One region of the Paenibacillus sp. FSL H8-0283 genome, then DNA from elsewhere that is predicted to be linked to it. Evidence: riboswitches for the same ligand, from Rfam matches in the RefSeq annotation. Region 1 holds a riboswitch; each other region holds the start of a gene.

Region 1 (7,690 bases):
AGCACACGGCCCGGTGGTACTGCACCAGAAAGAAGGCAGGAGTTATTTGCTGGCCCAATCCATTCAGGACGCCATGAACGAGTTATACGAAACGGAGCACGGGGTCGTATGGGGCAAGCCCTTTTATATATTGAATTACGTGAAGCAACCTGCCGTCATCGTCGAAACCGGATTTTTGAGCAATGCGGCAGATCGAACCAGAATGAGTGACCCCACTGAGCAAAAACGAATCGCCCAGTCCATTGCCAATGGCATTATTTATTATCTGTCGGTAGTGTAGGAGCAGAATGCCATTGCCACACATCTCGAACCAGATCACCGATCCCTACAAATTGAACCTGATTTTGCAGACGGGAGACAGATTCACGAATTACTGCGGATGTGTTCATCCCCGAATGGCCGACATGACCAATGACAACACAGATATCCTTATCGATCGCACGCTGAGCAGCCAGATCCAGTTGCTTGCGAATGTGTTGCTTGGAGTTTTGATCATCCAGGAAAATGTCATTACCTACAGGTGGCATATTTTTGGATACGGCCAGTTCCCCCACCACAGAGCGAAAGTTCGTACGGCTGTCTACAAAGAAGAGGCCCCGCTCCTTGCATACATCGAGCACAATGGACATGATGCGTTTGTCCGAAGTAATTTTGGAACCCATATGATTGTTCATGCCAATGGCGTGTGGCACATCATCAATCGCTTTCTCCACACGTTCCCGTACTTCTTCATCTGTTAGATTGGATGTGATTGCACCCGGGCCCAGCCATTCAGGTCGTCCTTTCTTGGGTTCCATGGGCATGTGCACAATCACATCCATTCCCTTTTCATGTGCAGCCATCGCATCTTTCTTCGTTGTTGGCAAAAAAGGCATGACCGCTACCGTTAGTTTAACTGGCATCGCCAGGATCTCTGCCGTACCCTTCATGTCATTACCAACATCATCGATGATAATCGCTAACCGTTTGTGATTCGATGTGGACTCTGAAGCTGCCGCTGTAGGCCCTCCTGCCGATATGCCTGCGTAAAACACAATCAATAATGCCATGATACCTGCAATGAATCGATAATTCTTTCTCTGTACCTTCATCATGATACCCTCCCTGTAACTTCTGTGATCTCATTGTTTGATAATGAAGGGAGGATTATGTAAGCCAAAGCCTTCCTTAATGATCATATCCCCGCCATTGAAGACCTCTATCTCAAGTGAAGATCTCCATCATTCCAGTTTTCTCCTTAGCATTCAGACAATAACTGTCATTGAACAGTTGGAAAATAGAGATTAATTAGAAAAAATACTGTAATTTGTCAGGTTTTCAGTTTAGGAATTATTTAGTAGAATCAACAAATGAAAGAGGTTCTATGCTTCATTTCTATCCTATGATTTATGGAAGGAGGTTTTGAAAGGGTTTACATAAAATAAATGCCAGACAATCCGCTATTCTTGTTTGTTATTCCTGGTTGCGGTTTCTCTATGTAACTTACTATTATCGAGGAGGATGAAAGTAGTGAAATTCAAACTAAAAAAGACGATTAATGTTCTTTTGGCCTGTTTAACAGCCCTGCCTTTGATGTTAACCCCGACAAATGTGTCAGCAGCCAGCGATGCCAACATTAATTTGTCCTCGGAAAAACAGCTGATCAAGGGCTTTGGGGGCATTAACCTTCCTGCCTGGATTGGTGATCTGACTCCCGCTCAACGTGAAACTGCTTTTGGTAATGACCAGAATCAATTAGGCTTCTCCATTCTAAGGATCTACGTTGATCCAGATTCCAATAACTGGTATCGTGAAGTTGCCACAGCCAAACGAGCTATCGAAAAGGGTGCTATTGTATTTGCATCCCCATGGAATCCTCCAAGCAGCATGGTTGAAACGTTCAACCGCAATGGGGACACAAATGCCAAACGTCTGAAATACGACAAATATACCGCATATGCGCAACATCTGAACGACTTTGTAACCTACATGAAAAATAACGGCGTAGATCTGTATGCCATTTCTGTACAAAACGAACCGGATTATGCTCATGACTGGACTTGGTGGACTCCACAAGAGATCCTTCGATTCATGAAAGAAAATGCCGGGTCCATCCAAGGTACCAAAGTCATGGCGCCTGAATCCTTCCAGTACTTAAAGAACATATCCGACCCAATCCTGAATGATCCGCAGGCACTTGCCAACATGGACATTCTGGGAGCACATACGTATGGAACCCAGATTTCAAATTTTGCCTACCCTCTCTTTAAGCAAAAAGGAGCCGGTAAAGAACTGTGGATGACTGAAGTGTATGTTCCAAACAGTGACAACAACTCAGCAGACCGCTGGCCTGAAGCATTAGACGTTTCCTATCACATGCACAATGCCATGGTAGAAGGTGATTTCCAGGCCTACGTGTGGTGGTACATCCGCAGACAGTATGGTCCGATGAAAGAGGACGGTACCATAAGCAAACGCGGGTATAATATGGCTCATTTCTCTAAATTCGTGCGTCCAGGCTACCTGCGAGTCGATGCAACGAAAAATCCGGATACAAACACATTTGTCTCAGCCTATAAAGGTGATAACAAAGTCGTCGTCGTGGCAATTAACCGTGGAACTTCAGCCACAAGCCAAAAATTCGTTCTGCAAAATGGTAATGCCTCTACTGTGTCCTCATGGATTACGGACAGCAGTCGAAATCTGGCAAGCGGAACCTCGCTTAACGTATCCAATGGAGCCTTCACGGCACAGCTCCCGCCTCAGAGCGTAACAACGTTTGTTGCCAACGTTACTGGCGGAAATAGCGGCGGGAATACAGGCAGTGGCACTACGTATGAAGCCGAGACCGGAACGTCACTTACGGAAGCTACCATTGAAACAATCTACACCGGTTACACTGGGTCCGGGTATGTTAACTTCAATGCGATGACTGGTTCGGCCATTCAATGGAACGGCATTAATAACACGACAACAGGTACCAAAAACGTAAAGTTTCGTTATGCGCTGGAAAGCGGCACTCGGAACCTCGACATTTTTGTGAACGGAACCAAAGTCATTAGCAACGAGCCCTTTCCGGCTACGGGAAGCTGGTCCACTTGGGTTGAAAAAACAATACAGGTTCCCATGAACACGGGGACCAATACATTGAAAGTAGTTACCACCGGATCGGAAGGACCGAATATTGACAGCGTTAATGTTACCGCAGCACAATAAACGTTCCGTATGGCTGATGGAAGACATTTGCTGTACGTGCAGCTAAGCACTAACCTCTTGAATACTCATCACTAAAGTTAGTGTTATATCAAAAAATGCAAAAAAAGACTCCTTAAGCGTTAGCTTAAGGAGTCTTTTTATTAGATGCGGTCGAGAGGACTCGAACCTCCACGGGGGTTAGCCCACACGGACCTGAACCGTGCGCGTCTGCCAATTCCGCCACGACCGCATATTGTATCTCCGTCATCAATATCGGCGACAAGAAATAATATATCATGCGTAATCTATCATGTCAACACTGAAAGTAATAACAATAAAGCCCGAATCAGACGTCCATGTCGATTCGGGCTTTACCTTTAACTGCTGTTAATAGTTTGGTTCATTAAAACGGAAGCATACTACAAATTACAGCTTGGAAGGCCAGTTGCCATACCATGCATAACCGCCTCTTCTTTCTTTATCAATATCACTTAATTTGTATTTAACTACCCCGTCACGACCAATAAAGATTGGTTTATCCGTTCCGATCTCATAGAAGCGTGCCCAAATTGGTGCAGCTTTGGAATCAGCGATAATTTTACTATCTCCATTAGCTCTTTCATACTTGTAACCCGTAATTTTCACTTTGTTAAACCAAGCCTCCGCTCCTTTAATGGATGCGGTAATTTTAGCGTTAGCAGGTCTGGTTTTCAGAAATTTAACAATCGTTACACTCTCTCCAGCTGTCAGTGATGGCACTTCGTAGATTCTTGCGCTCGCTGGTTTAAGAGAGCTGGAATCATGTTGTTGTCCCCATGCTGTCAGCTTACCACCTGAAACGACCTGTGTATTCAGAATCGCCTCCACACCTTTGGCAACTGAATTTTTACTGCGGTTAGCAAGTGTGCTGTCGATAAATGAGAAATCACCTTTTCGTGCTGCTACTTCATCCAGCATGATCATTACATTAATCATGGCATCATCATTGTAAGTGATGTGCTTGTGGTATCCGGAGCTTTGGTAAACTTGTGGCCACCCGCCGTTTGAATACTGCATGTTGATCAAAAAGTTAATTCCTTTGATTGCAGCTGTGGAGTAACGCGGATCATTCGTCTTTTTAAATTCCTTCGCCAATCTTCTAATTTCTGAGTATGTAGCCTTGTTGTCTATCGTGGACTTTGCCCACTCTCCACTTGTCTGTTTATAATCTTTTCTCCAACCTCCATCCGGCAGCTGGTTCTTCAAAATATCAGAAATACTCGCTGTAGTACCCGACGCATCTGCAGCAGATACCGTCCCTACAGGGAGAACTGCCATTCCAACTACTGAGAACACCATCGTACATGCCAGGACAAAAGTAATTATTTTCTTCGCTTTCAAATGTAACACTCTCCTATGTTCGTTTTTATAAATCTTCCACTTCTACTTTACGTATGATATACGCCCCAAACCTCCTTTATTTGTATTTATCGCATAATAAAATCAATTTTAATCCAATATGTGGATTGGATAATCAGATAATATGCAAAAAATCGATTTTTGTCAATATATGCAACTTAATGAATATAATCTCTCTAATTCTACATAACGGGATAGTTCTTTTAACTCATGACAAACCTATTTATTTATCCAAATTCGTCTTAAACGAACCAATAATGACGTTTTTGTCATGAATGATACCCAAACTTGATCCCTTCTTTCATATAAAAACCTTAATTCCGCTAACATTGAGGTATTACGAAGGGTTTTAAATGGGTTTGACAATTACGCATTTATGCAATATAGTTTCAAATAGTTACAAAAACTTAATTATTCATTGCCGAGTTTCATGTTTGAAAACGGGGGAACCAATTTGGGTGAATTATTCTTATACATAGGAAATATAGGGAACCTTCTACCGAACCCTTAGCTAACTCCGTAGGCATCGAAGGGAGAACATTGATTTTGAAAAAACTGATTATCTCCATTTTTGGAGCAGCTGTATTATTTACATCCGGGGCAACAAGCACAGAGGCAAGCAGTATCAACTCCGTAGTGAACAACATGACAGGTATTCCTTACAAATGGGGTGGCACTACTGTAGCCGGCTTCGACTGTTCTGGTTTTATGAGATATCTTTTCAACAAATACAGCATTGAATTACCACGTACTTCGCAGCAGCAAGCCAAAGCAGGTACTCCCGTATCCAAGAGCAATGTTCGGACAGGTGATCTGGTGTTCTTTAATACAACAGGCAAAGGCATTTCACATACAGGTGTATATATCGGCGGCGGACAATTCGCTCATGCCTCCAGCAGTAAAGGTGTAAGCATCACGAAGTTATCGAATCCATACTTCAATGATCGTTATGTAACAGCACGTCGGGTAACTGGACAGTTTATGTATGATAAAATGTTAGGTAAAATGTGATTCACATACAAAAAGGCATCGGTTATTAACCGGATGCCTTTTTTGCACTTAAAAATGTATGTTGCATTGCTTACTAATGCAGCGCCTTCTGCACTCGCATCGCACCCTGAGACAGGGCATGTCCTCCACCAACAGCTCCAGCCACGGCTACGGTCTCCATAATCTCCTGATCTGTTGCGCCCTTAGCACGGGCTTCTTCTACATGGTAGAAGGTACATACCTCATTGTTGGCGAATAATCCAATGCCAAGCGCAATTAGCTGTTTTGTCTTCGCATCAATCACACCAGGTTGGAAACATTCTCCGGTAAACTCATGATACGACTTCACCACACCTGGCAGTACATCGCTTAATGCTCCAATCTGATCCTTGTAGGCATGAACTTTATCATTCATCAATGTCATGGCTTGTAGCACACCCTCTCGGCTATAGTTACAGATCTTCCTCACTGTACCTATCTTCTCTCCCGAGTGAGCCAATTATGCCAAGAAATCATGGTAATTCCAAACATTTAACGCTCATGGCCACTGCCATAATTATAAGCTGTTACTCACTAAGTGGACTCTGGCGCGGCTCGCTGAACAGCTGATAGCTGTAACCTCGGTCCAGCTTAACGACACGTCGATTCTGACGACGGATAAGTACCTGCTCGCCATCCCAGGCAACCACAATCCCCTTCACGTCGTTCGATTCCAGCTCGTCCCGTACGACTCTAACTTTCTCACCTGACAGACGCAGGGCGTCCAATTCTGTATCACTAATCATCTTCATGGCTCCTATATTTCAAATTTATTTACAAAAAGAGACCTAAATGAAAAGTCATTTAGGTCTCACGTGACTGTATTGGACTGTCATGTCATTCGAAATTATGTCCCGACTGAAAGTTACCGCTGCGCGTGCTCTTTGCTGTCGTTCTTCTCGAACCAAAAATCAAGCACTTTGGCGGACATCACACGTTCTTCAAGGTACTCCACTTGATGCGGTGTAAATTGTTCTTTCCAAGAGAAGGACAACTCTTCGCACAAGCCTACAATCGTCAGTAATTCTGACCAGGCAACATAGCGTTTGTACCAGAAAAATTGAGGATGTTCAATCATATAGGGATAAAGGTCATCGAATTCCGTATGTTTACAATCCAGGGCACGTTCAAAATGAACTTTCGATTCCGCCAGCTTATCATTAAAAAATTGTTCTGTTGCCGGTTGGTTCCCCATGGTGTTGCCTCCTCTCCCTAACATAACCCCATTATAAATGAAATCGGCGGTCATGCAAAGGCATAGTTCAAAAAATAGGCCCTATTCCTTTAAAATGTCACATTTCGTTATCGTCAAATTGTACTGTTCCATCGTTCAGGGAACGAATGCGTACCAAGGCTTCCACCGGAATACCCTGTTCACGAATCGTGCGTGCCCCTGCCTGGAAACTTTTCTCGACCACAACGCCGAATCCGACGAGTTCCGCACCGGAACGCTCGATAATTTTGATGACGCCACGAGCGGCATCTCCATTGGCAATAATATCATCAATGAACAAAATGCGGTCATTCTCATGAATGAACTCGCGAGATACCATAATGTCAGTTACAATTCCTTTGGTAAAGGACGGTACACGTTCACAGTAAGCATCAGGATCAGCCAGAAGTGTTTTTTTGCGACGGGCGAATACAAGTGGCACCCCCAGTTCATAGGCTGCGGCAAACGCAACCGGAATCCCTGAGGATTCTACCGTGATTACCCGAGTTACTCCACTTTCACGAAAACGGGCAGCGAACTCACGTCCCATCTCCATCGTTAATGCAGGATCAATCTGGTGGTTCAACAGACCATCCAGCTTTAATACTTGATCCGAGATAACCACACCTTCTTGTAAAATTCGTTGTTTCAATAATTCCATGATTTGACCTCCCAAGCCTATCCTATGAGGTAAAAGTATCATATATCTATCTATAAGTTCAAGCGAAATTGCCTTGACGCTGTCCTTGGGACGCATTTCAAGCCAAAGCTCATTATCGATTGTCATGACTTTCGTGGGTCAAGCATACCTTGTACCATGGTACCCGCATGTCCAAACTATACAGGGGCCTGAGAGGGGAAACACATGAAACAGGC
Region 2 (7,690 bases), 2.3 Mb from region 1:
ACTGCTCAAACGTGAGGCTCCGGCAGATCTGCCGATCTCATCAGCACTCGCTCCTGTAGCAAGACCAGCAGGTCCGGCTACAGGCGAGGATGTTGTGGGTGAAGGGTATGATAATCTGGCTCGGTTGTATCACGAAGGCTTCCATATCTGCAACGTCTATTATGGACATTTGCGGACGGAAGGCGATTGTCTGTTCTGCCTGTCTTTTTTGAATAAATGAAGTGACCGTAGGGATCCCCTACGGTTTTTTTTCAAGGTTATAAACCTAAACTAAACGAACATGAGATATAGAGTACCGGAGGATGAGCGTAACATATGGAAGAAAATGAAGTTGTGTTACATGAGTCAGAGCGGATTGATGATCTGCTCTCTCATGATCTGAGAATCATTCAAAGTGATGAAGTGTTTAGTTTTTCGATGGATGCCGTATTATTAGCCCGGTTTGCTTCCGTACCTAAACGGGGTCGTATACTTGATTTGTGTACGGGTAACGGGGTGGTTCCCATTTTGCTTACAACGCGTACGCAGGCTAGTCTGGAAGGGATCGAGATTCAGCCACGTTTGGCTGATATGGCGCGTCGCAGTGTGCAATTAAATGCATTGGATGAGTCGATTATGATTCGTGAAGGTGATTTGCGAGAACTCGTGAAAGAAACAGGACATGCTGTATACGATGCAATAACCGTTAATCCTCCATATATGCCTCTGAATGGCAGTGATCTCAAGATGAACACACATCAGGCAATGGCACGTCATGAGATCGGATGTACCCTGGAAGAAGTGATACAAGCTTGCAGTCGACTTGTACGTAATGGCGGCAAAGTATCGATGGTTCATCGTCCACAGCGCCTTGCAGAGATTATCTCACTCATGCGCGAATATAAGCTGGAACCAAAACGGATTCGGATGGTACATCCCCGTGCTCATTTGGAAGCCAACATGGTGTTAATTGAAGGAATGAAAGATGGTAAACCGGAAGTTAGGATGCTTCCTCCACTCATTGTCTACAATGAAGAGGGGAAATACTGCGAAGAGATTATGGATATTTACTATGGTCAGCAACATGCTGAGCGTACTACGAAAGGAGGGCTTTAGATGACTTTGCATATTCAAAAAAGCTATGCGGAGCAGCCTGAAGGATCAGGCAAGCTCTATCTGGTTGGAACACCCATTGGTAATCTGGAGGATATGACCTTCCGTGCCATCAAGACATTGCAGAGTTGTGACATCATTGCAGCAGAAGATACACGCCAGACCCGAAAGCTGCTTACCCATTTTGAAATTACACCTTCGATGCTGTTTAGTTATCATGAGCATAATAAGGGGGCGAGTGGACCTGAACTGATACGCTATATAATAGAAGGAAAAAATTTGGCACTCGTCAGCGATGCCGGTTTGCCAGCTATTTCGGACCCTGGTTCTGACCTTGTACAGCTTGCACTGGAAGCTGGAATAACGGTCATTCCCATCCCGGGGCCCAATGCTGCGTTGTCTGCTCTGATCGTGTCCGGATTACCGACGGAGCGTTTTACATTCGGCGGTTTTTTGCCGCGGGAGAAAAAGGACATGCGAAAAGTGCTGGAGGCGTTTGACGAATCCAACGGGACTTTGTTATTTTATGAATCGCCTCATCGTATTCGGAAAACATTAGTCCACCTTGAAGAAATTCTGGGTGATCGCTCGATTGTCCTGGCTCGTGAACTAACCAAGCGTCATGAGGAATTCGCAAGGGGTACTGTGAGGGAATGCATAGACTGGCTTGAAGAACATCCACCTCTTGGCGAGTACTGCTTGCTGGTAGAGGGCATTAAGGAAGAGGAGCGTAAGGCTGAGCGCGAAGCATGGTGGCAGCTCATGTCACTCGCGGATCATGTCAGCCATTATGAGGGTGAAGGACATAACCGCAAAGATGCAATGAAAAAAACGGCTACCGATCGCGGTCTGGCGAAGCGTGATGTATATAATGCATTAATCGAGTAGTAATCTAACCAAATATTTTCTGTTGTGGGGAACATAACCTGAAAAGAAGCTTATATCCAACCTTAGTGGAATATTAAAAAGAGCAGAGTGGCTAAAAAAAATTCCGAACAAATTTCATCGTTCTCTCCCAGTTCGCGTGTGACAGAATCATTTTGGGTAATGGAACCCATAACAAGGCAAAAAAATACCTTCCGCGGTGGGGTTCACACCGGGAAGGTCATTAAGGAATATTAAAAAGGTTAGAAATAACAATTTAGATAAGTCCAGTATACCTGGTTTTTCTTATTTTGTCACAGGTGCAGGGATTTCGGAAATACATTCGTTACAAACAATTTTACCTTTGAAGTAAGTAACGTTCTCTGCATTACCACAGAAGATACAAGCAGGCTCGTATTTTTTCAACATGATGCGCTCGCCGTCAACGTAGATTTCCAGAGCATCTTTTTCACCAATACCGAGCGTACGGCGCAATTCAATTGGAATAACTACCCGTCCCAGTTCGTCCACTTTTCTTACAATACCTGTTGATTTCATCATTATAATCAGTGCTCCTCTCAGCTAACTATCTTTGTCATTATTCGACATTATTTTATGTTTTATGATACTCATCATACCAACGATTCCCAAATCAGTCAACCTTAAAATTAGCTTAAAATTAAGGCTGTTTTTCACAAGGTTACTGGTGGTAAGGGATTGGAAGCCGTTTTTCGCATTTAAACCTCAATGTCAGCTTTGTCGATTTGGAAAACGACAAAACTACTTCATTCGACAAAGTTCGTCATATGGTGTCGAATCTTAGATGAATCGCAGAGCTCAAAGCGTTAATATAAAAGAAATTAAAGGAGTGAGTCGACATGGAACAACGTTTAACGGAAGAGAAAGTATTCAAAGATCCGGTACATAATTATATCCACGTGCAAGATCCGGTTATATGGCAGTTAATTAACACCCCAGAATTTCAGCGTTTACGCCGGATTCGTCAACTGGGTACTTCTTACCTTACCTTTCACGGAGCAGAGCATAGTCGGTTCTCACATTCACTAGGTGTTTATGAGATCACACGCAAGATCATCTCTCAATTTGAAAGAAGTCATTATTCGGATTGGCCGAAGGAAGAAAAGATTGTAGCTCTGTGTGCAGCTCTACTTCATGATCTCGGGCATGGGCCATTCTCTCACTCCATCGAGGAAGCTTTTGACATGAATCACGAAGATTGGACTTGTCGCATTATTACAGGTGATACCGAAGTAGGGGCGATCTTAAGACGGTATGCTCCTGATTTTCCTGAGAAAGTAGCGTCTGTCATTCAAAAAACGTATGAAAAGCCGATTGTGGTGAACTTGGTGACCAGTCCGCTTGATGCAGACCGAATGGATTATTTGCTCAGGGATGCCTATTTTACAGGTGTAAATTACGGCACGATTGACCTTGATCGTATCCTTCGGATGCTGCGTCCTTATCATGGGCGGATTGTAGTCAAGGAGTCAGGCATGCATGCTGTGGAGGATTACCTAATGTCTCGGTATCAGATGTATTGGCAGATTTACTTCCATCCGGTAACTCGTAGTTCTGAAATTATATTGCGGCAAATATTCAAGCGAGCGAAAACACTCCTACAACATGGTTTTCAATTCCGCTTCATGATTGATCCACTCCCTCAATTATTTGAAGGAGAATTATCCGTGGATGAATATTTGCAGTTGGATGAAGCATTAATTCAGACGGCATTTACGCAGTGGCGCAAGGAGGACGATACTGTTCTGAGTGAGTTATGCGAACGTTTTATGGATCGCAAGTTATATAAGTATGTAGAGCTTGAACAGGTCGACTTGACAATGATGGAAGAGATTCGGGAAGCTTTTGTACAGGCTGGCCTCGATCCCGAATATGATCTTGAAATTGATTTTCCTTCGGATAATCCGTATGATGTGTTTCGTCCGGATGAATCCACAGATAAGCAGATTCTTCTTCTGGATCGACAGGACAATTTACGTGAGTTGTCAGAAGTATCTGACATTGTCCGTTCCATCAGTGGGCTTCACCGAGGGAAACATCATTTGTATTACCCGCAAAACAAGGTGGATGCGATTATTCACGAATTACCGTCACATATACGCCCCTATTTCTTGTAATCGTGTGGGTATAATCCGATGAAGAATTTCGATATCAAAACACTTTCTAAAAGAGCTATTTTCCATGATACAGTAATCTGCTTTAATGGGGAGTATATGTAGATCGACATAATTTTGTAAATGCAAGCAGGCAGAATGAGCACAATTAGCAATATATAGATCAGAATATCCGTATATCTTCTATATATTGTAGTTGTGAAGAAACAAACGTAATGATGTAATACACAGATTACCCAAAATGTTTTATGTATGAGTCATTAAATTATTGAATTTTACAAAGTGGATTTTGAAAAAGAAGATAGTCGTTATTTCGACATGAAGGGAGATACAGACATGATGCTGTTCGACACACATACACATCTGGATGCACCACAATTCGACGAGGACCGCGAGGAAATGATTCAGCGTGCTGTGGATGCAGGAGTTGGTCGCATGATCAACATTGGCTTTAACCGGGAGACAATTCCAACCACAATGAAACTCGCTGAAACATATGACTTTATATATGCAGCTGTAGGGTGGCATCCCGTAGATGCGATCACAATGCAGGAGGGCGATTTGGAGTGGATTGCATCTTTATGCAAGCATGAAAAAGTGGTTGCGATCGGTGAGATTGGATTGGATTATCACTGGGATACTTCACCAAAAGAAATACAGCATCGCGTATTACGACAACAAATTGCTTTGGCGCGTGAAGTGAACATGCCAATTGTCATCCATAATCGGGATGCGCATGAGGATATCATAAGAATTTTGCGTGAAGAGAAGGCGAGTGAAGTTGGTGGTGTGATGCACTCGTTCTCGGGCAGCTGGGAAACAGCAAAAAGTTGCCTCGATATGGGCTTCCATCTCTCCTTCGGAGGACCGATCACATTCAAAAATGCAAAGCAACCCAAAGAGGTGCTGGAGAAGGTTCCTATGGACCGGTTTTTCATTGAAACAGATGCTCCATATTTGACACCGCACCCTTATCGTGGGAAGCGAAATGAGACAGCGCATGTACGTCTGGTTGCAGAGGCAGCTGCGGAAATTAAAGGCATTTCGGTGGAGGAAATTGCTGCAATAACAACCAAAAATGCCATGGAACGATTTGGGATTCGTTAAAAAAACGAGCAAATGAGGTGAAAAAGGCAGGTAAGCGGAGGTAATTTGCCCTTTGATCCAAATAAATCAAGAATATTACAATATTTTAACCAAATATTCAGAAAAACGTACTTGATCAACGCTTTACAACATGCATCAAAACAGGATATCATCTTTTCAGTGAATTGTTGTGCGGAAAATTGGACAGATGTTCGGGGGATGAACAAAGGGACACTTTCCGATGAAACAACATTACTTTCATGAATCAGTCTCGCTGAGTCTCCGTTAACGGAGAGCGGGGGAACCAATAGGGCTTAAACATCGGTGTATTTGGCCGATGCGCAACGTTCGCTGACCCAAAAGCAGCGAAGGGAACTGCGAAGCCGTATTTGATTTCTTCTTTGGGTCTCGGGGTGAATTCAAGGGCGTCCGCCATGAGCGGGTGACCCAAGATAGGGCGGCTCTCTTTCGCCCGAACCCGACAGCTAACCTCGCAAGCGGAAAAAGAGAGGCAACCTCGTGCATGAATTTCCGATATTCAAAATCATTCGGAAGCCACGAAAGAGTTCCTCTTACACTCTTTCTTTGGCTTTTTTGTTTTTGAATAAAAGAAATATTGTCATCATACGGTAGGTATTCAGGAGGATGACATCATGTTGCGAAGATTGATTCATGGTGCAGAACCGGATTATGTTGGTCCAATCTGTGTTCTGTAGAAAATTTGGTATAGTCACGTCAAAGACATCATGCATTACTTTAGACGGCGAGGCTATGAAGGAGGACGGAGAAGTGGGCACATTCCAACCAGAAGAGACCCATGAGTCACGATCATCCAGTAAGTCTTTCGCGTTGCGGTGGAAGCATGAGAACATGCGTCAAATGGCATTGATCGCGATTTTCTCAATTGCGCTTACAATCATGATCTTGTTAGTCGTTTACGGTCAGGCCGGGAAACAAATTTCACTGGTTATTGATGGCAAAGCTCAGGTGGTAGAGACTCGTACAGGAATGCTTCAGGAAATGCTGGAGGAGCAGTCGATCACAGTCAGCCCTCACGATAAGGTATCCATGTCCATGAATGGGGCGTTAACAGATGGAGACCGAATCGTTATTGAGCGGGCCGTTCCAGTTAACATTACGGCAGACGGAGACACCAAGACTCTGTATACAACCGATTCATCGGTAGAAGATGCAATTCAAAAATCAGGTATTCAAGTTGAAAGTAATGATAAAGTGTATCCGGCGCTTGGAACTGCTATCAAAGCGGAGATGAAGATTCGTGTAGTGCGCGTAACAAAGCGTACAGTGGATGTAGAGCAACCGATCGCTTACAAAGTCATCAAAACGGCTGACCCTAGCTTGTACAAAGGTGATAACCGTGTCGTTGTGAACGGCAAAGAAGGCACAATTGTACAGCATATCGAAAAGGTATTTCAGGATGGAGAATTGGTCTCCAAAAAAATGGTCGGCAAATCTGTCGCTAATAATCGTGTAGATAAAGTGATCGCTGTCGGCACAAAAGCAAAACCGGTCGTGAAAGAACCTGAGATTCAGACCGTATCGGCTCAAACTTCAACAACCAAAAAGGCTACAACAACGAACTCGAAGAAAACATCTGCCTCGGGCAGCAAAGTGATTACCGTATCCGGGACTTCTTTTAAATACTCCAAAGTACTTAAAAATGTATCCATGACTGCCTACTCTTCCGAAGAGCCTGGCATTGGAACTAAAACAGCTTCCGGGACTCGTGTAACGGAAGGACGCACCATTGCGGTTGATCCCAAAGTCATTCCAATTGGCTGGTGGGTATATATCGAAGGTCTGGGATTCCGTCGTGCGGAAGATACAGGCGGTGCCATTAAAGGCAACAAAATTGATGTGTATTATGACAGTGTGAAGCATGCCCTGAATTTTGGACGTAAGAAAGGCAAGACGGTCTACGTGATCGGTCCGGTGAAGCCGGAAGCGAACTAAAATCGTTTTACTTTGAAATGGGAATGCTATAAAATAGTTGCATGAATGATTCATGCGGAATATGCGGCGGAGGAGTCTGAATTCAGTCTCCCCCGCCGTTTGGCAGAGAAGAGGATATTCCTCTTCTTTTTGCGTTAGAAAGGAAGAAATGGAACATGATAAAAGAAGTCATTGTGGTGGAAGGCCGTGACGATACGGTAGCTATCCGTCGGGCCGTGGAAGCCGATACCATAGAAACAGGTGGATCAGCAATCAACCAACGCATTCTGAAGCGGATTGCGCTTGCTCAGGAGAGACGGGGAGTCATTGTACTGACAGATCCGGATCATGCTGGCGAACGCATTCGAAAAATTATTGCGAACAAGGTGCCAGGCTGCAAACATGCCTTCATTCCGGAAGCCGATGCAACGCGCAAAGGGGACATTGGGGTGGAGAATGCCTCACCAGAGGCGATCCGTCATGCTCTGGCGCGCGTACATACTTCATACGAAGGTGCTCCGAGCCTGATCGATTGGGAGGAC
Region 3 (7,690 bases), 1.6 Mb from region 1:
GTGCCACTTCCGGAACGGTACGGTCCGAAGCCCGGTACACATAGGACGTTGAGTTACCACTGCCGTTAACCGATTCAAGCGGATATGTGTCCTGAACAGAAGGCGCTGCTCCGCACGCGGACAACAGAGACATGACAAGGCTGAGGACCAGCATTAATTTTAATCCATGTGCCAAGCGTTTTTTCATTGGAACCTCTCCTAGCTCGAACGAATCACTTTGATATCCGCAGGAAGAATGGACTCACCCTCATACAGTGTAAATCTTCTGTCTTGCCACTCCACACGAAGAAGCATATTATCATCCGACTGATACTGCCATACCAATTGTTCTCCAGCCTGGCCATATGGAGTTCTACCTGCCGTTGATACCATGCCTCCATACTCTTCCTCCAGATGATATGCGCGTCCATCCAGATCCAGCAATGTAGGCACCTCATCAGGTGCATCAAGCCTGCCATCAATTGGTGTATATAGGGCGTAACGTGTGAGTTCCCGTTCTTCGATATGCAAATATCGAAATGCGGTACCATCCTGCAGTGTGAGCACAACTGCATTTCGAGCACGATTTTGCACCCGACCAACGACTTCATAGGTGACCAGAGAAACCTCACAGATATCACCAGGTGCAAGCTGAAGCATCGTTTTCTCTGCCTGCGGTGGTTCAGGTTTCGTTAGTATTCCTTTAATTCGTTTCCATACACTCATGAGAATTACTCCTGTTCCTTATCTTATAAACAAGCTGCAATAATCAGTGCGCCCACGATATGTAAAGCGCCAGAGAACAACCCGTACCCTGTCTTCCCTTGCTGAATTCCCGTATCCAGATCCAGATTGGCCCATTTGCGAATCATAAAGTGTACAACACTCTCCAGAATCAACAAAATGATAAAGGATACAACGGAGACCAGCAGTGCTTCTCCCAGGTGACCGGCCGTAGAAATGGACGTAGCGAGTACGTATCCTTGTGCAAATAATTTCATAACCATACGTGTAGTAACGGCCATATTGCCGGCCTTAACTTCAGCAAAATCCTTATATTTCGTGAACAGTGAATCAACATACATCAGGACAAACAGCAAAACCGAACCAGATCCGGTCCAGACCAGCATCGCCAAAATGTTCAAATCCATTTACACAGCCCCCACATATCAACATGAACCGCATTTAAAAGCGAAGGAGAAATACTCTTCTCCTCCGCTGGTTAACCTTGCTGACAACCAAGGTATTAGTTCTTATTATCGTACTGTTTCATCAATGCTGCGAGTTCATCTTCAACAGCCTGATCTTTACCCAACTTCTCGAACTCTTCATCCAAAGATTTTCCTTTGGAAGACATTTCGTTACTTGCTTCGGCCTGTGCTTCCATCTGCATCATTTTCTCTTCCATACGCTTCATACCAGCACTTGCAGTATCAGAGCCAAACCCATTCAACGCTTTGTTGATTTCCGTTTGGGCTTTTGCTGCATTGTAACGGGCTACCAGTGTTTCACGTTTGTTCTTCATTTGAGTCAACTGCTTACGCATCTCGTCGAGCTTGCCACGCAGGTTATCTGCAGAAGCCTTGTTTTGGTCATAGCTGGTTTTGTACTCAGCCATCTTCTCTTCAGCAGCCTTTTTCTCTTCCAGGGCACGTCGAGCCAAATCCAGATTCTGAGCACGTGCCGCCGTATGCGCCTGCTCTTCACGTTTCTTCACAAGAGCTTCCTGCTCTTCGAATAACTGCTTGAATTTCTTCTCAATGGCGATCTGTTGAGCTACTGCTTTCTCCGCATCTTCCAGATCCTCTTGCATGTCACGGATATATTGGTCCGTCATCTTGATTGGATCTTCCGCCTTGTCAATAATGGCGTTGATGTTAGACATAGTTAGATCACGCAAACGTTTGAAAATGGACATTATGTTATTCCTCCTAGTCGATATTACATCGTATATAAACATACATACGTAACAATCTACAACTCGTTTCAATTTTAGCAAATAAAATCAAAACATTCGATGGCTCTTATGTCAGGAAGATCGTTTATCTTTGTTCAGATGATCCTCCATCAACCTCTCTGCAGTCTGCACGATTTCGTCGATCTGCATCCGCATGATGGAATCAAAATGGATACCCATGATCACCGTAACGGTTACTTTCAGCTGCATGGCAGCCTTTCGGGCAAGCCGCTCACACAGCTCTTGTTCTTTATGCCCAGGAATATGTACTGTCGTCCCGCTTACGCGCTCATGATCCACATAGAACGTGGCTACGGCGCCAATATGCGCCTTTCCTCCGGTAACGAGAAAAACCTTATCTTCTCCTGCTTCAATCACCTGTAAACGTATGGATTTCAAATCAAATGTACTCATCCCCATCCACCTATCCTTTTCTATATGTTATATATGGAGGAATTATGGCTGTCATGAGCTAAATCGGCAATGAAACTTCTCACACTGCGCATATTTTATGGAACCCCCGGGCATACCAAGGAGAACGTCATTTTGGAAAAGGAGGCCGTTATTATGCGCGTACGCCTCATTATGCTGATGGTTATCGTTATTTTTCTCGGGGGATCTCATGCTCCAGTTTCATCGCAGGATGTTTCAAGCCCGCCAAGTGAATCCGTATCAGGTTCGGATTCTGCGGAAGAAGAACAACTGACATTGGGACAATTACGTCAAAAATATGCCGATACGTTCAAAACCAATGGTCCTTCAACCAAGAAGGTTGCACTGACTTTTGATGATGTACCTGATCCACGATTTACTCCACAAGTACTGGATGTATTGAAGAAATACAATGTCAGAGCTACATTCTTCATCGTGGGTAGTCGTGCTGAGAAACATCCGGATCTAGTGAAACGCATTGTTAAAGAAGGGCATATGGTTGGTAATCACAGCTACAATCATCCTGAATTCAGTAAGCTGTCGATGAATGCCTTTCGCAAACAAATTTTACATACCGGGGATATTATTCAACGTTTGGCGGGTTATACGCCCAAGATGATTCGGCCACCTTATGGAGACATTAATGAAGAACAGCTGAGATGGGCTGCCAAACAACACTATAGCATTGTGAACTGGAACGTAGACTCCCTGGACTGGAAAGGCCTTTCAAAGGAACAGGTGAAAGATAACATCCTGTCTGCCGTGAAACCTGGCTCCATCGTTCTGCAACATGCTGGAGGCGGTGTAGGGTCAAACCTGAACGGCACGATTGAGGCTTTGCCTGAAATTATTGAGGAACTACGTAATCGGGGATATGAACTGGTCACCTTGGACGAAATGTTGGGATTGCCAAAGGCCAAAGATTAGGACGACCGTGATAACAAATAATGAGAATATTAAAAGGGTGCTGTTCAATCGCGAATTAGCGACTGGCAGACACCCTGTTTGAATTCATTTTAAATGTTATTTTCTCTCTACTTCAGAATGTACAGCTCGATATCCTGAAAACCAAATGAACTTACAGTCTGTTTGCTACCCGGGATAAAGATATCAATCCGGTGACCCTTGATTGCACCGCCCACATCCCGCGCTGTGGCTACAAAAGCCTGTTTTGGCAATCCTGGATGGCTGTGACCAGTTACCAGTACTTTGGTTCCAAGTGGAATTACACTTGGATCCACTGCAATCGTACCCAGTTCAAGGTCATTTCCGAAATAATCGACTGCACCCCAGCCTCCATTTTCAGACGGATCTGCAGAGTATGCCGTTGCTTTTACGTTCACAGCTTTGCTGTAATCGAATGTCTTACCCCAGGCTTGAACAACTTTGTTATCTGCGTTGACGTCCAAGCTTGCTGTAGTAACAGTCTTCGCTTGGGTCTTTCTCTCCGTTGCCGCAGCGGCTGCTACATTGTTTGCCTTACCGGGAATCGTAATTTTCAAACCACCATAAATGTTGTAAGCCGAAATGTCGTTGTTTGCTTTAATTAACGTGTTGAGTGCTACTCCATATTGTTTTGATAAGGTGTAGAAGGTATCCCCTTCTTTGGCCACATGAACTGAATCGGCGTGAGCCGGAACGGCTTGAATGAGCATTGCTGTTGTCATTAATGCTACTGCTGTTTTGGCTATACGTTTCTTGTTAATCATGGTCTTCCTCCCTCATTGTGCCTGCGAAGTTAGTTGTCGGATTCGGATGAGGAGCCCACCCTATAGGTTCTTCGTTACATTTGAAACGTTATGTACCCAATTCACCCCAAGCAGTGTGCTGTAGATCTTCCCCCTGCACAATCTGCATCGTTACATCCCCCGCACTCCCTATCCGGAAGTTTCGGCAGAGTTCAATATATCACAATTTTGTAACCTGAACTTGTAGTAATTCTTACCAAATGGTTTTTAGCATGTAAGCATTTGTAAGAATACTGGTTAATTCAGAAAGTTTGGTTGACCCGATTCCTTTATATTTGGTAACAGAATAGTTACTTTTCCGAATCCATACGTCATTATTATCCATAAAAAATAGCGTTACCGACTCGAAGTCAGTAACGCTATTTGATCACATCGTTTAGAGTACTTTCGCAAGAAAATCACGTGTACGTGAATTTTTGGGTGCTCCAAACACCTCATCAGGTGTTCCCTCTTCCACAATAACCCCGCCATCCATGAACAAGATGCGGTCTCCCACTTCACGTGCGAAACCCATCTCATGGGTTACGATGACCATCGTCATTCCGCCTTCTGCAAGACGTTTCATGACATCCAGCACTTCGCCGACCATCTCAGGGTCCAGTGCCGACGTAGGCTCGTCAAACAGCATCACATGCGGCTGCATGGCCAATGCTCTAGCAATGGCGATCCGCTGTTTCTGTCCACCAGACAGCTGATTCGGGAATGTATCTTTTTTATCGTACAAGCCCACGGTGTTAAGCAGATCAGAGGCAATTTTCTCCGCTTCCTGAGTGGATTGTTTCTTCACTTTAATCGGAGCAATCGTGATGTTTTGCTGTACCGTTTTGTGTGGGAACAGGTTGAAGTGCTGGAACACCATGCCCATTTTCTCACGAGTTGCGTTAATGTTATGCTTGGGGTCCGTGATTGACACGCCTTCAAAATCAATCTCTCCTGAGGTAGGCTGTTCCAGCAGATTCAGACAACGTAAGAAAGTACTTTTACCTGAACCGGAAGGACCGATGACCACGACAACCTCACCTTTGCCAATCGTCACGTTAATGCCCTTAAGCACATCGTTATTTCCATAAGATTTGTGTAATTGTCTAACGTCTATCACTTGCACTCAACTTCCTTTCCAGTCGTCCCAGCAGCTTGGACAAAATGAACGTCATTACAAAGTAGATGGCTGCTGCAATCAAAAATGGACTCAACCCTTGGTACGTAATGTTCTTGACTACACTTGCCTGATACATAATATCCACCATACCGATAACGGAGATAATGGAGGATTCTTTGATGATAGTTATGAATTCATTACCGATCGCTGGTAATACAGCTTTGAAGGCTTGTGGCAATATGATATAACGCATCGCGGCGCCTCTTCCCATACCTAATGAACGCGCTGCCTCCAACTGACCACGATCCACACCTTGGATACCTGCACGGAAAATCTCCGCCAGATAGGCACCACTATTGATTGAAAGTGTAATGATACCTGCCTGAAGTGCAGTGAAGTTAATGCCAAAGCTCAGAGAAAAACCATAGTAAATAATCATCAATTGTACCAGCATCGGTGTGCCACGGATCACTTCAACGTATGCCGTACCGATCCAGCGCAAGATTGCAGCGTCATGCAAACGGAACAAACAGATGATCAATCCAATAATTACCCCGAAGATAACCCCAAGTGCAGACAACAGAAGTGTGTATCCTACACCTGTAGCATAGAAACTTTTGTACTCCCAGAATACTTGGAAAATATTTTGTGATTTGTTCGCTTTATCCGCCATCAAGAGGCTGGCGTCCGTCACCATCTGATTGATTTTATCTTCGCTTTTCAGTCGCTCTAGTGTTCCATTTACTGCAGCTAGCAGCTCGGTATTACCTTTACGAATCCCGATTGCCGCTTCTGCTTGCTCTTCGTCCGGAACAGCAGCAGCAAGTCCAATGATATCGTCCAGATAACCTACAGCAACGGTATCTTCAACGATTGCCGCGTCAATGCGTTTTGTTTGCAGTTGAAGCACGATATCCGAGATTTTATCCAGCGCAGTAAGCTTCGCTCCTGGAATACTCTGTCCGATCGTTTCCTGAATGGAGCCTTTCTGAACGCCAATCTTCGCATTTTCAAGTTCTGCCATGGTTGGATATTTGTCTTTATCCACATTGCGAACCATAATCACTTGTTTTGATTTATAATAGGTGTCGGAAAAATCGATACTTTTCTTCCGCTCATCCGTCGGCGTCATACCTGAAATCACCAGATCAACACGCCCGCTCTGCAATGAAGGCAGAAGACCGTCGAAGCCCATATCCTCAATCACAAGCTCAGCGCCAAGATCTTTGGCAATCTCTTTGGCGATCTCAATATCGAAGCCGACGATTTCATCTTTGCCATTAATCACTTTATGGAATTCATATGGTGCAAAATCGGCACTTGTACCGAGCACCAGTTTTTTACTGCTTGAATTATCTGTAGTTCCACTTGCAAGTGCCACAGGAACGGCAGTCGTCAGCAGAATAACAAAGGTCAACAGCATCATGGTGTAACGACTTATTAATTTCAACCTTTTTCTCTCCCCTTACAATACTTTGTATGCTTCTCATGTTGATGACTGAGTCATTATAAAGTACAATGCATGATTATGCAATGCATTTTGACAATACAAATCTTGACTTGTTTCTGAAAAAATAAAGCAAACATGATATAATCAATGAATTATTTTCATTTTTGCATAAGGAGTTTACTAATGACTGCTAACAAATCACAAATTCTGACGGTTATTGATCAATATGCTTCCCGTTTTAAAGCCATTTCATCATATATCGGTGCCAACCCCGAACTGGGAAATGAAGAGTTCCTTGCTTCTGCCCGTTTGAAAGAAGAACTGCTCTTCCACGGTTTCACTGTAGATGCTCCAATCCTCGGTCTGGAGACAGCCTTTATCGGAACCTATTCAGCCGCCACACCCGGCCCTACCATTGCTTTATTGTGCGAATATGACGCCTTGCCGGAGATCGGTCACGCTTGTGGTCACCATCTAATCTGTATGATGAGTCTTGGGGCCGCTGTTGGGCTAAAATCTATTCTGGATGAAGTAGGTGGAACCATTAAAGTGTTTGGTACCCCCGCTGAAGAGACACGTGGTGCCAAAGTTCCGATGGCTGAAGCAGGTTTGTTCGATGACTGTGATGTCGCTCTCATGGCGCATCCATATTATGCCTACGAAAAGTCAGGCAGCTCGCTGGCTATTGATGCTGTGCAATTTGAATTCCATGGCCGATCTTCACATGCCGCTGCAAGTCCGCACGAAGGTATTAATGCTCTTGATGCCGTCATTCAAACGTTCAACGGGATTAATGCATTCCGTCAACAAGTGAAAAGCACCGTTCGGATTCATGGTGTGATCAACAACGGAGGTCAGGCAGCAAATATCATTCCTGACTATGCTTCTGCGCAATTTTATGTACGGGCAGCAACTCGTAAAGAACTGAATATCCTCACAGAACGTGTGATTCAGATCGCTGAAGGTTCTGCTCTCCAGACAGGATGCAAGCTGGTGACATCCAACTATGAAACGTCCTATGACGA
Region 4 (7,690 bases), 2.2 Mb from region 1:
CGAATAGGAGTGAAAAGCCAATGGGCGTAAAGCATGGACGGGATTATGAAGGAATTTTGACAGATCTGACAACGGCAATCGGACGCATACCGGATCGGTATGTTTTCTTTGAAATGGACGCGGAAGAGTGGGAGAGACTGGCTGCATCTGACCAACTTGAAGTGGATGAGGCGTTGGCGGAGGATCTGTTCTATGCGCTGGGCGAGGAGTCCGTTATTCCGGTTGGAAGTGGCGTGGTCATCCACGATAAGGAACAGCACCGCATTCATATTTTGATCGGGGAAGAAGAGTTAACATTTGTACCTTTAATTTAGTGTGTTTACTTGCATCTTTAGGGGTGTAAATGGAATTGGAATTCCCCTCAAAGCCTTATGGTTATTGGTTCTATGCCATGTAGTTGATTGGATTTTGAAGCTTGTCCGTGGTAAGATGTTAGTCGTGAAATGGGCCAACCGCATGGCGGTGAGCCTGGCCTTTGAGGTTGCTGTTGATCGCACCGAAGGTGTCGGTGGTTATACGGACGCATGTCTGTAATGTACCATCCTATGGGGAGGAAGATAACGCATGGTTTTTTCGCAAGAGGAAGTCGAAGCTCATCTGGGAAGGCTGGAAGGCTGGGAACTGGAAGAGGGACGGTGGATTGTACGTAAATTCGTGTTCTCCAACTACATGAAAGGGATTGCATTTGTGGATGAGGTCGCTGCGATCTCGGAAGCATTCAATCATCATCCTTTTATTACGATTGATTATACAACGGTTACGTTGCGTCTCACATCATGGGATGCGGGTGGTATCACATCTGTAGATATCAAGGAAGCAGGGCAATATAACGAAGCTTATGACAAAATGAGGTCGCAATAACGAGGTCGGTTATTATCACGCGGCCAGAAGTGAGTGAACCATACATGTCAGACTATAATCAGAAACAACCTCTTATTGCTGTCGTAGGCAGTCTCAATATGGATCTTGTGGTGAAGACAGACACGATTCCGGAAGAGGGAGAGACGGTGAGCGGTGAGGAGCTACATTATCTCGCTGGTGGCAAAGGGGCCAACCAGGCTGTTGCCGTTGCGCGTCTGGGTGGACAGACTACGATGATTGGTGCGGTGGGATCGGACGGTTTTGGCGAACGTCTGCTGCACAGTCTGACGGAAAGTGGTGCAGATGCCTCGCAGGTTCGCATATTGGAAGACACGGTTACAGGGACGGCTTCCATCTGGCTCTCTCGGGGAGACAACCGGATTATCGTTATTCCTGGTGCGAATGGGCAAGTGGTGCCTGAGATGCTGGAAGAGGCGGATACGGTAAAAAGCCTGACTGCAGCGGCAGCGGTGCTGCTACAGCTGGAGATCCCGCTGCCAGCGGTTACCCGCGCCGCCCAACTGGCGGCTGAAGGCAGCGCACTGGTGGTGCTCAACCCGGCTCCCGCGGTGCCGGGTCTGCCCCAGGAGCTCCTGCGGTGCGTCGACGTTGTCACGCCAAACCGCAGCGAGCTTGCCGTGCTTACCGGCCGGGATCATCTCCGGCCGGAAGACCTGGATGCGGCGGTCGCAGAGCTCGCCGCATCCCTCGGGGCCGCTGTCGTCACGACGCTCGGCCCCGAGGGGGCTGTCTACGCGGCGGCGCCTGGTGGCCGCGTACAAGCAGGGCGTGCCGGCGCGTGCCGTGCGCCCGGCTACGCCGTAAGCGCCGTCGATACGACCGGCGCTGGCGATTGCTTCAACGGCGCGCTGGCGGTAGCCCTCGCGCGCGGTGAGACTTTGGACGCGGCCGTAGGCTTCGCCATGGGTGCGGCCGCGTTATCCGTGACAAAGCTCGGCGCCCAGTCCGGGATGCCGTCCGCACGTGAAGTTGAGGCCTTTTTGGCTGAGCATGCCGCAGAGGCTTAATAATTGATATAACAAAGAGGCTCTTATTCTCCGAAAAGGGGATTAAGCGCCTCTTTGTTATGCGTGTGCAGAGATTATTTCTTCTCTGACAGCCACATGGCGATATTTGCAATCTCTTCGTCCTGCAGTTTGCCCTTGAAGGAAGGCATACCACCTTTACCTTTGACAATCGTAGAATAGATCTTCTCCAGATCATCCTGGCTGCCGATGTTGGCCAGAGCAGGTCCTACGCCACCTTGAAGCTGATCCCCGTGACAGGAGATACAATTGGCTTTGACCAGTGCTTCAGCTTGTCCGGCATCCAATGTTACTTCCGGCATGGTTGGCTTGGCTTCTTCAGCCACTTCTTCTTTCCCTGGAAGCGTAAACATTAAAACAATAGCTAAAGCGCATGCTGCAAAAAATACTCCGCTCATGATCCATTTGTGCATCCCTTATGTCCCCTCCAGAATGAAAGATCATCTAACCTGAAACTATCCATATCATTATAACGGAACCTGTACTGACATCATAGCATTTTGTGGGAATTTTTTGAACTAATCACATAACAAGGGGCAAATTTGGTTGTTTTGCAATGGATTCTAACCGCGAGGCCCTTCATAAACCATACAGTGAAAGGGCTTCAAGCCGCTGGGGGTCTGTCGTTCGTATGTATCCTGGGTGACAAATCCACTCTTCAGATAGACTTGAATGGCACGAGCATTCCAAGTGAGTACTTCCAGATCAATCTCATTCGTGGGATTTCGGCGAATAGCTTCCTGTACAATGGCAGTGACAAAAGCTGTCCCTTGACCCTGACCACACAGCTCTGGATGCATGCCAAGGCCAATCCGGGTTACCCCTTGAAGTGGGAAGTATTGAGCAAACCCACATATACGATCGTTCTGATCCAAGACGATCGCATATTGCTCCTGCCGCAGCTGTGCATCTCCGAATTCCACTTCCAGAGCTTTCATCTGCTCCCAGGGGAGCCAGCTGTAGATATTGTAAGGCGGATCATACTGCCAACTGCAGATAAGCTCCGCATGTTCTTCTCGCATGGGTACAACGTGAAACGTCACAGGGGTTTCCTTCATACACCTGCATGCTCCTTTCCTTGAAACAGAACTCTTTGTCCACTCTACAAAAGAGATGTTCATTTAGCAAGTCTTCCTTCCCAAGAAAAAAAATGAAACAAAAGTTCCGGTAATTTCGTTTATATTATAACGGGATGGGTAAAAACATCATAAGGGCACGGACGAACGAACGCAAAATGAACCTGTTGATGTCGCAGGATATGCCCCGAGTATAACTTGCAACATGAATAAGGATTGAAGCACAAAAAAACCGCCGGATACATTCCTGCGGAGAATGTACCGGGCGGTTCTGTTATGCTTCTTGCTTCGTTCCAGTATGTTTAATGGTTACAGCATCATGTTGCTCAGCTTGTCCCTAGTCAAGGGCCAGTGATTCATATGCGTCCGTGCTCATAATCCGTTTTGCGCCAACATAACGATTGGCCCAATAGTTTTCACTCAATGCACTGATCGTAACGCCTTTGGAAGAAGAGGAGTGTGCGAACTTTCCATCCCCTACAAAGATTCCTACATGGGATACGCCTTTACCTGTTGTATTAAAGAACACCAGATCGCCAGCTCTCATTTCCATGCGGGATACGGAATCGCCCATGTCGAATTGGGAACTGGATTGGCGTGCCAAATCAATACCCAACTTTTCGAATACATACCGTGTAAATCCGGAGCAGTCAAAGCCGTTGAGCGTTGTTCCTCCACTTTGATATGTAGTTCCCATTGCTGAATCAATTACTTTGTCCATCTTAGAATCTGCGAATGCGCTACCTGCACCAAGCGATAATGCGAATGTGATGCTAAGTACAGCTGCGGTTAATTTCTTCTTGAACAAGAGATATTCCCCTTCCAACGCCTGCGAGGTTAGCTTAAGGATTCGGTTGAAGGTCCCCTATGATCCCTCTGTAGCAAGATCAATTCACCCATAACTGGTTCCCCCGCTTCCCAGGTGCCAGGAATTTGGCTATGCTAGTTATGCACCTGCGAAATCAAGAAATGATGATTTAATTTTAAGTAGTTACAAATATGAATGTAAATATTACAAAGTTGTTACTAAAAACTCACTGCGATTATTGTAACAGAGGAGTACGGCTTTGGCAACGTTTAGCAACAAATTTAGCAAAAAAAACCCCGACCTTTGACGGGGAAAGGTTGAGGTTTGCCTATTTATAAGTACATATTAGGCCATGAGTTTAACATTTGATGGTAACAATTTTTAAACTATCTGCTCTCACCTTTGGATATTTTGGACTGCCATAAACGGAAATGGCTGCATATTTTCCACAGACTTAATAGACACCTGGCAAGTGGATACGTCTGTTGTAGTATAAGCCCGGTAAGTCCCGTTAATAACCATGAGGCTGTAGTGAATGCCCCAAAGACGAGCAGGTGTACTCCGCCCAGCAGGAGTGCAATGCCGATTACGGCGATGAGATGACGCAGTGCAATCCAGAGGGCTTTGAGGGTGCCGTGAGCCCCGCCTTCTCCTTCTGGTGCCGAAACACCGAACTGCATGTAGAGTATGACATGGTGGATGATCCAACCATATACAATCCAGGCAGCAACATAAGGTATACCAGGCAAAAGTAATTGAAGCGAATGAAATCCGTCCATGAGAATTGAGTAAAGCTTCGGTATGAGCCAGTAGGCGGGCAGAAGTATCAATAATGTACGTATGGTGTGGAGCAGTAGCATCGGTTTCCACAGATTTTTGATTCCGCGGACAAAGGGGATGCGCTCTTCTGTAGAATTAAAGTGCTGAAGTGAGTAGAGCAGTCCTGCCTGAATGAGGGGGCTGATCAACATGCGAACCAGCAGCATGCCCCCGAGAATCCATAGATAACGATGAACCTCCGGATGGGTAGACAGGTTAAGTTGACTTTCCATTTTGAACAAAAGTGTACTCAGCTCACCGGCATCAGCATCTGGATAGCGAAGGAGCAGTGGGATGACGGCCGATTGTACCATTCGATAGAAGAAATATCCCCAAATGAGTTGATAGAGAAATAAGAGTGCGGCAATGAACATATGCTGACGGACGAGAAACCAGCCTTCACGTATTTTCGCTTTCACCGTTTCCACCTCACCATGACAGACCTCCGAATATGGCTTCTATTAGTTTGGTTACACTCATGCTCCAGCGGGACTTCGTCTGCTCATCCAGTCCGGATTTCAGGAAATTGTTCATATGGCGGTTCTCCAGCACGATCGAGTACAGGGGATCGGTCATGGCCCAGGATACGGGGGATGTGTGAGTTAATTTATACGTGATGCGATCTTCTTTGCCATTCCATTGCTTGGTGAGGATATGCCCGTCTTCAAAAGCAATGCGAACAGGAACGGCGCTGTAATCACTACCTTTTTTTGCGATCGTCACGGATGACTCGTACAATGTTTGACCGTCTTTCTGTACGGGCGTAACACGAATCTTCTCTACAGCAAAGTCAGCCATCCCGTTACTATAGACGTATTGATCAAAATAATCAGACCAGGAAGTGCGGGTCACTTGTTCCACAATTTTCTGAAAATCAGCCGAAGTGGGATGTTTGAAGCGGTACTTCTTCACATAGGTAGAGAGGATGCGTTCCATCTTTTTGGCACCGACTTGATGTTCGATACCAAGCAATACAAGTTTGCCACGTGTATAGACATTGGCTGCATACTCATTCTGTGAATCAAACTTCCAGGATTCTTGTGTTAAGGATGAAGGAGACGTAATCAGTCCCGATTGTACTGGCAGATTCGGAATCAATCCGTATTCCTGCTCCATCAGTTTGTCTTCTGCATAAGAGGTGAATCCCTCATCCAGCCAGGCTTCCTCGAATTCGTTGCTGGCAACCATGCCGTAGAAGTACTGGTGTCCGATCTCATGGACTACGGTACGTTCCAGGTCATAACCCGGAGTAGTATCATCGGCTCCAAAGGCCGTAACTAGCGTAGGGTATTCCATACCTCCAGCGCCGTTCCCCGCTTTGGGTGGAACTACGATGGATAAGGTAGCGTAAGGATATGGGCCAAACCATTTGCTATAATTGGCTAGAGCGGCCTTCGCGGCGTAGAAGTAACGTTCTTTCAGATCCTGATGAGCAGGGTCCAGATATAACTTGATTCGTACACCAGGCACATTGGGTGCAGAGAAGGGTTCCTCGGCGTAGACAAAATCCGGTGAAGCTGCCCATGCGAAGTCATGCACATCATCGGCGTAAAATTGATAGACCTTTTCTCCATTCTTCACCACGGCTTGCTGCGTCGGAAATCCAGTAGCAGCTACTTTGTATGTTTCAGGCACCCGAATACGCACACTATATATACCGAAGTCAGCGTAAAACTCTGAATTGCCATGGTACTGGTGCAGATTCCAGCCTTCCGTTGTTCGTCCACGTCTGCCCACAGGTTCATAGGCACTTAATTTGGGAAACCATTGACCTGCCATGACAAAATGATCAGCAGTTCCCATCCGGGCAAAAATCTTCGGCAGATTCACTTCAAATCGGGTGTGGAGCGTGATGCTTTCCCCGCCTTTGACGGGTTTGGGCAAGCGTACTTTAATGAGGGTGGTGTCCTTGATATTTCCGTCATCTGGTTGCACATACTGCATCCGGTGCAGCAGAGAGAGCCCGTCCTCCGTTTTCATTTCGGTAATGTTCATGGAGCCATAACCATTGGTAGGCATGACATCACCCCGAAGCTTTCCACCGGATTCCTTCATAAAGGTGGTGTCAGCAGAAGAGAAGGCGTTGGGATACATATGAAAGTAAAGCTCGCTGACGGTTTTTTTACCTGGATGTGTCCAGGTAATCGTCTGAGTCCCTTCCAGTACATTCCCTTCGACCAGTTTTACATCCATGTGATATTCCACAACACGGTTGCTGTACACTTCGGCAGTAGGGGTCTGTACACTTTCTGGAGGTGCTGGCGTTGGGGCTATTGCCTTAGGCTTGCCCGATTCGGGGGCGAGTACTGGCAATTCGGAATGAGTTGAGCGATTATAACCCAGAGTGATCCATATCCCTCCGGCAAGTACACACAGGGCCAGGGATGCAGTGAGCCAGCTCTTGGCGCGTCGTGGAATCATCGTTAAATACCTCCCGTTGACAAGCATCTACAGCATGTATATGTTTGCAATGGGGCAATTATTAGTTAAAATATTTGTATCAACCCTTGGAGGTTATAAACATGGACCAAAACGAGCAAAACGGCAAAAAACAGATTGCCTTGAATATCGTTAGTGCAAAAAGCAAGCATAAAGGCTTCGGTGCAGGCTCCATTGAGCTGAATAACCTTTCCCCGGTCATTATTGATAATGGCGAAGCCAAAATCGATATCGGTGCGATGCATGCGAAGAGCAAAGTGGAACGCAATATCAAGTTCTCTACTAATCGTGAGGATGTGCCCAACGGACGCCAGGTATGGCTGGTGTGGGTAGCTGTCGACCGCACGGAGGAAGGCCAACTGTATGGTGGAGCAACGGCATGTGAGATGTGGATTGATACGGAAGCAAGACGTGGATGGAAACTGCTGGCCGAACATGTGAATCGCATGGATTATGCCTTGAAGCGTCGCTTCATGCTGGATGAGCTTGGACCCGAAGCTCGAGCTGCACTTAAGACACTGTTGATCTCACACAACGAAGACTGGTGGAATGCTTCTCCAGATGTATTGAAGGAAGCACTCGCCTAAGGCAGATCTTTCAACACAGTCTAAAAGAAAAAAGGCAAAAGGCCCCTTGACCGG

The links. Region 1 has a riboswitch for cyclic di-AMP ahead of MHI52_RS10750 (C40 family peptidase). Riboswitches for the same ligand answer to the same signal wherever they lie in the genome.
Region 2: linked by a shared signal. The riboswitch ahead of MHI52_RS00150 (3D domain-containing protein) and the one ahead of MHI52_RS10750 (C40 family peptidase) in region 1 are both predicted to bind cyclic di-AMP.
Region 3: linked by a shared signal. The riboswitch ahead of MHI52_RS17715 (3D domain-containing protein) and the one ahead of MHI52_RS10750 (C40 family peptidase) in region 1 are both predicted to bind cyclic di-AMP.
Region 4: linked by a shared signal. The riboswitch ahead of MHI52_RS00530 (C40 family peptidase) and the one ahead of MHI52_RS10750 (C40 family peptidase) in region 1 are both predicted to bind cyclic di-AMP.

What each region holds. Positions count from the first base shown of each region.
Region 1 is NZ_CP150295.1:2,348,661-2,356,350, reverse strand. Features, by position in the region: gene MHI52_RS10775 (N-acetylmuramoyl-L-alanine amidase) at 1-280, shown strand, start outside; gene MHI52_RS10770 (divergent polysaccharide deacetylase family protein) at 255-1,094, opposite strand; gene MHI52_RS10765 (carbohydrate-binding protein) at 1,501-3,195, shown strand; tRNA gene MHI52_RS10760 (tRNA-Leu) at 3,341-3,424, opposite strand; gene pelA (pectate lyase) at 3,601-4,563, opposite strand; cyclic di-AMP (ydaO/yuaA leader) riboswitch at 4,982-5,113, shown strand; gene MHI52_RS10750 (C40 family peptidase) at 5,119-5,583, shown strand; gene MHI52_RS10745 (carboxymuconolactone decarboxylase family protein) at 5,657-5,986, opposite strand; gene MHI52_RS10740 (hypothetical protein) at 6,129-6,347, opposite strand; gene MHI52_RS10735 (hypothetical protein) at 6,467-6,796, opposite strand; gene MHI52_RS10730 (xanthine phosphoribosyltransferase) at 6,894-7,475, opposite strand; gene MHI52_RS10725 (membrane protein) at 7,680-7,690, shown strand, end outside.
Region 2 is NZ_CP150295.1:27,467-35,156, forward strand. Features, by position in the region: gene yabA (DNA replication initiation control protein YabA) at 1-220, shown strand, start outside; gene MHI52_RS00125 (tRNA1(Val) (adenine(37)-N6)-methyltransferase) at 316-1,095, shown strand; gene rsmI (16S rRNA (cytidine(1402)-2'-O)-methyltransferase) at 1,096-1,980, shown strand; gene MHI52_RS00135 (AbrB/MazE/SpoVT family DNA-binding domain-containing protein) at 2,263-2,517, opposite strand; gene MHI52_RS00140 (HD domain-containing protein) at 2,835-4,112, shown strand; gene MHI52_RS00145 (TatD family hydrolase) at 4,446-5,216, shown strand; cyclic di-AMP (ydaO/yuaA leader) riboswitch at 5,458-5,711, shown strand; gene MHI52_RS00150 (3D domain-containing protein) at 5,985-7,169, shown strand; gene rnmV (ribonuclease M5) at 7,325-7,690, shown strand, end outside.
Region 3 is NZ_CP150295.1:3,959,786-3,967,475, forward strand. Features, by position in the region: gene MHI52_RS17685 (DUF4247 domain-containing protein) at 1-187, opposite strand, end outside; gene MHI52_RS17690 (DUF4178 domain-containing protein) at 199-705, opposite strand; gene MHI52_RS17695 (DUF350 domain-containing protein) at 729-1,130, opposite strand; gene MHI52_RS17700 (PspA/IM30 family protein) at 1,226-1,897, opposite strand; gene MHI52_RS17705 (hypothetical protein) at 2,009-2,350, opposite strand; gene MHI52_RS17710 (polysaccharide deacetylase family protein) at 2,504-3,295, shown strand; gene MHI52_RS17715 (3D domain-containing protein) at 3,403-4,077, opposite strand; cyclic di-AMP (ydaO/yuaA leader) riboswitch at 4,080-4,274, opposite strand; gene MHI52_RS17720 (amino acid ABC transporter ATP-binding protein) at 4,493-5,215, opposite strand; gene MHI52_RS17725 (ABC transporter permease subunit) at 5,202-6,665, opposite strand; gene MHI52_RS17730 (M20 family metallopeptidase) at 6,849-7,690, shown strand, end outside.
Region 4 is NZ_CP150295.1:106,129-113,818, forward strand. Features, by position in the region: gene MHI52_RS00500 (hypothetical protein) at 21-314, shown strand; gene MHI52_RS00505 (hypothetical protein) at 379-534, shown strand; gene MHI52_RS00510 (4a-hydroxytetrahydrobiopterin dehydratase) at 565-861, shown strand; gene rbsK (ribokinase) at 906-1,889, shown strand; gene MHI52_RS00520 (cytochrome c) at 1,964-2,320, opposite strand; gene MHI52_RS00525 (GNAT family N-acetyltransferase) at 2,471-2,965, opposite strand; gene MHI52_RS00530 (C40 family peptidase) at 3,321-3,791, opposite strand; cyclic di-AMP (ydaO/yuaA leader) riboswitch at 3,795-3,932, opposite strand; gene MHI52_RS00535 (hypothetical protein) at 4,178-5,029, opposite strand; gene MHI52_RS00540 (M1 family metallopeptidase) at 5,040-7,031, opposite strand; gene MHI52_RS00545 (YwhD family protein) at 7,133-7,636, shown strand.